Regions from separate parts of the Mesorhizobium sp. B4-1-4 genome, predicted to be linked through region 3. Evidence: riboswitches for the same ligand, from Rfam matches in the RefSeq annotation. Region 3 holds a riboswitch; each other region holds the start of a gene.
What was found. Region 3 has a riboswitch for cobalamin ahead of FJW03_RS11420 (DUF1636 family protein). Riboswitches for the same ligand answer to the same signal wherever they lie in the genome.
Positions count from the first base shown of each region.

Region 1: another riboswitch for cobalamin. It lies ahead of FJW03_RS26245 (aromatic ring-hydroxylating oxygenase subunit alpha); the one in region 3 lies ahead of FJW03_RS11420 (DUF1636 family protein).
Region 2: another riboswitch for cobalamin. It lies ahead of FJW03_RS05575 (DUF1636 family protein); the one in region 3 lies ahead of FJW03_RS11420 (DUF1636 family protein).

Region 1 is NZ_CP083950.1:5,445,173-5,447,433, forward strand. It holds gene FJW03_RS26245 (aromatic ring-hydroxylating oxygenase subunit alpha) at 1-1,038, opposite strand, end outside; cobalamin riboswitch at 1,190-1,391, opposite strand; gene FJW03_RS26250 (DUF680 domain-containing protein) at 1,884-2,081, shown strand; gene FJW03_RS26255 (DUF680 domain-containing protein) at 2,154-2,261, shown strand, end outside.
Region 2 is NZ_CP083950.1:1,180,909-1,183,169, forward strand. It holds gene FJW03_RS05570 (helix-turn-helix domain-containing GNAT family N-acetyltransferase) at 1-682, shown strand, start outside; cobalamin riboswitch at 1,000-1,207, shown strand; gene FJW03_RS05575 (DUF1636 family protein) at 1,293-1,697, shown strand; gene FJW03_RS05580 (ABC transporter ATP-binding protein) at 1,694-2,261, shown strand, end outside.
Region 3 is NZ_CP083950.1:2,348,308-2,350,568, reverse strand. It holds gene cobW (cobalamin biosynthesis protein CobW) at 1-741, opposite strand, end outside; gene FJW03_RS11420 (DUF1636 family protein) at 744-1,172, opposite strand; cobalamin riboswitch at 1,211-1,417, opposite strand; gene FJW03_RS11415 (winged helix-turn-helix domain-containing protein) at 1,447-2,261, opposite strand, start outside.

The DNA.
Region 1 (2,261 bases), 3.1 Mb from region 3:
GGCGAGATCGTAATCGACGCTCTCGACCGCATCCTTGTGCACCAGCCATTTCGTCGTCACGGCCGTTTCCGTGGCACTGATCGGCAGCACGCGGAAGGTGACGGCGTGATCGATCAGGATGTGGTTCCAGGTGGTTGGATAGTGGTAGTGCATCAGGGTGCCGATGCGGTCGGCCGAGACGCTGTCGGAGAGGTTCTTCTTCACCGCCCGCTTGCCGCTCATCGTGTAGCTGACCGCGTCGCGCAGCAGCGGCGCGCGGGTGGCGCGATATTGCCCGGCCGGATCGATGCGGAATTTGCTCGGCAGGCCAACGGCCTCGCATTTCGCCCAGTGCGCGATCATCTCAGGATCGCTGTCGGCGCCCTGTACACCGGTCACGGTCGGCGCTTCCGGGAAGGTCTTGCAAAGCTCCGGATGGCTGCCGGCGCAATGGTAGCACTCGCGGTTGTTTTCCCAGACCAGCTTCCAGTTGCCCTTCTCGATGATGGTGCTCTGGAAAGCGATCTTTGCTTCGCTCAGCCGGTGCGGCTTGAGATAGGGTTCGATCATCGCCCGCATCGGTGCGAAGTCGGCGGGCTCCTTGGCCAGGCAGATGAAGATGTAGCCGGCAACGCTCTCACGGGCGACCGGCTTCAGGCCGAATTGGCTTTTGTCGAAACCGTCGGCCATCTGGCGGGCGAACAGCAGGCGGCCGTCGAGCTCGTAGGTCCACTGGTGATAAGGGCAGACCAGTTTGGCCGCCAAGCCCTTATCAGTGTTGCAGACGCGGCTGCCGCGATGGCGGCAGGAGTTGTGGAAGGCATTGATCTTGCCCTGCTGGTCGCGCACCAGCACGACCGGATAGTCGCCGATCTGCACGGTGATGAAGCTTCCCGGCTTCGGCAATTCGCAATCATGGCCGATGAACAGCCAATCGCGATACCAGATCAGCTCCATGTCGAGCTTGAAGCAGTCCGGGTCGGTGTAGAAGGGCTGTTCCAGCGAAAAGCCCTCTCTGCGGCCGTTCAAGAGCCTCAGCATATCGTTGCGCACATCCATGTCCTGTCCTCGCATTCATCGCATCGGCCCGTCCAAACGGACGCGCGTCGCTCTAATGACTGAACCGGAGGGGATGAGAGGAAGGACAAGGCTGCATGCCGGCAAGCGCCGGGCATGCGGCATCCGCCTCTTGACCGCCCACCGCGATCAGTCGAGTTCTACGATCTCTGGCTGGTTTCCGGGCTCTGGAGTGTCCTTGCGGACGGTCGCGACACCTTCCCAGGCTTTCGCCCAGTGGTCTCCCGTTGCGACTTGAACTCCACCACCGTTGCGGGGGCAGCGCCGGACTTTGACCGGCTTCCCAATTCTCCGCCCCGTCGTCACGAAGCGGCACCTGAGATGACCTGATCTAATCACGACAGCGCTTGCGACATCGGCATGAAAGCGACATCGCATCCATGTGGCGCGACACCCATGCGCAACGATCAGGTCACGAACAGCGACAGCGAAAATCATCGCGGTGACGGCCGCGCCGGGCGTCGGAATCGGCCCGGAGTGGAAGCAAAAAGGGTTAGTGGTTTCGAAAAGTGACTATTAGCAGATTCTAAAATCGAACCGAACGGTTCGTTTCTGTTGACGGTGCGTGCAGGACGGTGTGAACGCCGAGCCTCCGATACAGTCGGTGATGACGACGCCGACTTTAATTAACGCTTTGATATTCCAACGGAAAAATCGCACGTGGAAGATCTTGGTACAATTTCAAGTAGTGGATTCATGGTCCACGTTGAACATCTTCGTGATTGGAAACGGCTAGCTGGCTCTCCCACATCGGGGTCGTCCGAACGACGCGATTTCAATCCCAAGACACGCCGCTAGACGGACGGAAAGATACTGGAGTACCCAAAATGAAAAAGATTGTTCTCACTGCCGCCGCCCTTCTGGCCATTTCCGGCAGCGCCTTCGCTGGTAGCGATCACTATGGTGCGAATGCCCCCGCGGCCACTGCTGCCGACAGCTCTTACACCGCTTCGATCAAGAAGTCGGAACCGGCTGCTCAGACGCCCACCCACGGTGCTGACCGCAACCTCTTCGGCAACAACTAACAGCCGATCTCCAGTAGGCGGCGGGTTTGGCCCGCCGCCCTGGCGACACTCAAAGAATTCAGGAGACTTGAAATGAAGAAGATCGCTCTTGCTGCCGTCGCCGTTCTGGCCATTTCCGGCAGCGCTTTCGCCGGCAGTGACAATTATGGTTCGAATGGCGCCAGCCAGCCGGCCGCCACG
Region 2 (2,261 bases), 1.2 Mb from region 3:
CAGAGCGACGCTGGTTTCGGACGCAAGGCAATCGTCGATTGCGTTGACACAGGCGGGCAGGAATGCCTTCGCACCGCTGAACAAGGAATCGCACGATCAGGTCCGGGCCCTGCTCGATCGGCTGCCGGCATCGGAACAAGACCGGCTGGTCAAATCCATGCAGACGGTGCAGCGTCTGCTCGCCGAAAATGCCGAGCCAACGATCCCCTATCTGTTGAGGCCGCTGCAGATCGGCGACATCGGCTGGATCACCCACCGGCAAGGGCTGCTCTATGCCCAGGACTTTGGCTGGGACGAAACCTACGAGGCGCTGGTCGCCGAAATCCTCGCGGCGTTCGTGAAATCCTACGATCCGAAATGGGAGCGCAGCTGGATCGCCGAGCGGGAAGGCGAGGTCGTCGGCTCGGTCTTCGTCGTACGCAAGTCGGATCAGGTGGCGAAGCTGCGTTTGCTCTATGTCGAGCCTTCGGCGCGTGGCCTCGGCATCGGCAAGCGACTGGTGGAGGAAGTCATCGGCTTTGCCCGCGCCAGGGGATACAAGACCCTGACCTTGTGGACAAACGACATTCTCGCCGCTGCCCGGCATATCTATCAGGCCGCCGGCTTCAAACTGATCGAGGAAGAACCTCATCATTCCTTCGGCAAGGATCTGGTTGGTCAGAACTGGAATCTTGATTTGTGATCTTCCGCCAGAGCATGATGCCGAAAAGTGTGAAGCGGTTTTCAGACGACGTCATGCCCTATCTCTTTGATTAGAAGCGGATTCAGATTTCAGGTCGATTCGACCTGAAATCATCCGGCTTTCCGCGTTTGGCCAATTTGATCGAAATTGCGCACTCCGCGCAATTCGCTCGACAGATGGCTGACAGCCCCTCGCTTGACAGCGCCGCGCCTCATGCGTTATTGCGTTATGTTATTACATAAAGATGCGTGGTCGCGCGCGGCTTCGGCTCCGATCGTCGCGACTGAGAAATCCGTTGCGATGCAATCCGGGGAAAACTAGGGTGGAATGGTGATGGTCCCCGAGTCGAAAGGCGAGGGGTGAAAAGGGAACACGGTGAGATCCGCCTGGGATCGAGGCCGTGGCTGCCCCCGCAACTGTAAGCGGTGAGCGAGATCCGAAATGCCACTGGCCGGCGAGGCTGGGAAGGCAGGATTGCGCCGAGACCCGCGAGCCAGGAGACCTGCCATCACGGAGTTGACCGGACGGGGTGTGCCGGGAGGAGACGTGGACGTCGGTCTGACGACCGACCGCCAACATCCTTCCGTCGCCAATCGAGAAAGACGGAAAGTTGGGCGCCGCCATAGATCGCATTCACCGTATCATCGTGTGCACGCTTTGCCGCGACATCCCGACAGGGACCAGGTCGGGCGAAGCTTTGTGCACCGATTTGCGCTCGCGGTTGTCGACCCACGCCGAACTCGCGGTGGCGCAGGGCTTCACGGTCGAGGGGGTGGCGTGCATGGCAGGCTGTGCGCGGCCGCTGGCGGTGGCGTTCCAGGCCCCGGACAAGGCCGCCTATCTCTTCGGCTCCATCGATGCCGAGGCCGACGCCGGCGATCTCGTGCGGTTTGCCAGGCTCTACGCCTCGCTCCCCGACGGCTGGTGCAATGCCGGACAACGTCCGCCGCGACTGGCCGGCAAGACGCTGGCCCGCATCCCGGTAGCGGGCGAGCCGGCAGGAGACAGCCGATGACGGTGCCGCTTCTCGAGGCGCGCGATCTCGGCGCGGTGGCGAATGGGCGGAATCTGGTCCACGCGGTCAGCCTGTCCATGGCCATCGGCGATCGCCTCGCCATTATCGGCCCCAACGGCGCCGGCAAGACCACGCTGCTGCGCATGTTGTCCGGCATGCTCAAGCCAAGTTCCGGAGAGGTGAAACTCGGCGGGCGCCGCCTCGACAGGATTTCGCCGGCCGAGCGGGCCCTGCACATCGCCGTCGTCGGGCAGACCGACCAGCCGGATCCGCGGCTGGCGGTGATCGACTATGTCGAGCTTGGCCGCGTCCCGCATGCCGGCTTGAAACGCAGGAGCGAGGAACGCGACATTGTCGTGGACGCGCTGCGCCGGACCGGTTTGCTGCCCCTGCTTGGCCGCACCATTGGCTCACTGTCGGGCGGGGAACGCCAACGCGCCCAGCTTGCGCGCGCCATCGCGCAGGAACCTAAAGTATTGTTCCTCGACGAACCGACCAACCATCTCGATCCCCGCGCCCGCGCGGAACTGCTCGAACTCGTGGCTGGCTTCGGCATGACGGTGA
Region 3 (2,261 bases):
GAATGCGCCGTCGTGATGGGACTTGCGGTTCTCGATGTCGTCCTCGACGGCGAGGCCGAGCCCGAGCAGTACGGAGGGATCGACCTTGCCATGGGACGTCGGCACGATCTTGACAGCCCGGGCGGAGTGTTCGTTGACGATTGCGTTGGCGCGGGCTGAGCCGGCGGCGTCCATCAGGTCACTCTTCGACAGGATGATCAGGTCGGCGCAGGCGATCTGGTCCTCGAACACTTCCTCGACAGGGTCGTCATGGTCGAGGCTGTCATCCCCGGCGCGTTGGGCCTGCAGGGCGTCCATGTCGTTGGCGACTCGGCCTTCGGCCAGTGCGGGGCCGTCGACCACGGCGATCACGCCATCGACGGTCACGCGGCTCTTCACCGTCGGCCACTGGAAGGCCTGGACCAGCGGCTTGGGCAAAGCAAGGCCCGAGGTTTCGATCAGGATATGGTCGACCTTCGGCGTCAGCGACAGGATCCGGTCGAGTGCCGGCACGAAATCGTCGGCCACGGTGCAGCAGATGCAGCCATTGGCCAGTTCGACGATGTTTTCCTCCGGGCAGGTGTCGATGCCGCAACCTTTCAGGATCTCGCCGTCGATGCCGATGTCGCCGAACTCGTTGACGATGATCGCGATGCGCTTGCCGCCGGCGTTTTCGAGGAGATGGCGGACCAGCGTCGTCTTGCCGGCGCCGAGGAAGCCGGTGACGACAGTGCAGGGAACACGGGAGACGGAAGTGGTCATGGTCAGTCTTTCAGCAGGTTGAGGGGAGGGATGCGGGCAACGAGGCCGCGCTTCAGGGAATCAGGGCGGCCGCGCCAAGGGATGAGGCCGTCGCTCGAGGTGGCGAAGAGTTTGGCGCCGGTAACGAGGTCGGCGCCGCTGCCCGTGGTCAGGTCGCCGAACACATAACTCCAGCAGCCGTCGCGCAGGATTGCGGCGCTGAGCCGGCGTTTGCAGTTGCCGAGGCATTCGACCGCGCGGACGCGGACGTGCTCGGATGCCGCGGCGCGGCGTGTGTCCCGTGCCAGGAGTTCGCCGGCGCGGGGATGGGCGTCGGAGCCGGTTTCGTCGCGGCAGGACGCGCAGACGATAACGGTGACGCCGGACAAGGCGTCACCATCGGCGGACGATATATCCGCTGCACCAGCCGAAAAACTGCCGTTGTGGTCCAAAAACCGGGCTCCTTGCCCGGAAACCCGCCGGGCGATCGGATTCTTCTGTCGCAGACGGCAGGTCTCCTGGCTCGCGAGTCGTCGTCTTTGGTTAGCCGCCTTCCCGGGAACTCCCAGTGGCTTTCGGCCTTGGCTCTTCGCTTACAGTTGCGGGGACAGCCGCGGATTTGAGATCGAAATCCCGCACCGCATTCCCTCTTAGCCCCAGCCGTTGCGGGCAGGGGACCGTCTGGAGCGGATTTAGGCTTTTGCAGGCAGCTGTGTCAACGCGCGGCTACGACATGGCGATGTCGACCAGCGCCGGGCCCAGATCGCCGGCCGGCGTCACGTCGATACGTTCAAGGCCAAGCCAGACCTGCATCTGCTTCAATTCCTCGAAGAGCTGGGCGGCGGTTTCAGGCGGCGCTCCGGGCTCGGCATAGGCCGCAGGCACGCGCAGCACGCTTGCCGGTCGGTCGGCTCTCAGGTCGACGCGAGCGACGATCCTGTCGCCAAGCAGGAAGGGCAGGACGTAATAGCCGTACTGGCGTTTTTCGGCCGGAGTGTAGATCTCGATGCGGTAATGGAAATCGAACAGCCGCTCGGTGCGCGAGCGCTCGAAGACGACCGGATCGAACGGTGCCAGCAGGGCGCGCGCTTCGATCTTGCGCGGGAGACGGGTATCTCTATGGAGGTAAGCCGGCTTGTTCCAGCCCTCGACACGCACCGGCAGCAACTCGCCCAATTCGACCAGTTCCTCCAGCCGGCCCTTCATGTCTGCGGGCGACAGGCGGAAATAGTCGCGCAGGTCGCCGGCTGTAGCCACGCCATGGGCGCGGGCGGAAATGCGCAGCAATTCGCGATGCGCGTCCTCGGCAGCGGGCACCGGCAGATCGAGGATCGCTTGCGGCAGCACGCGCTCCGGCAGGTCATAGAAGCGCTCGAAGCCGCGGCGGTGCGCGGTGGTGATGCGGCCGGCCCAGAACAACCATTCGAAGGCGTGCTTGGCGTGGCTCCAGCCCCACCAGCCGCCCGAACCTTTCTGGCCCTCAAGCGCCGAGGCGGCGATCGGGCCGCGATCGGCGACTTCCCGATAGATCTCTTCGATGT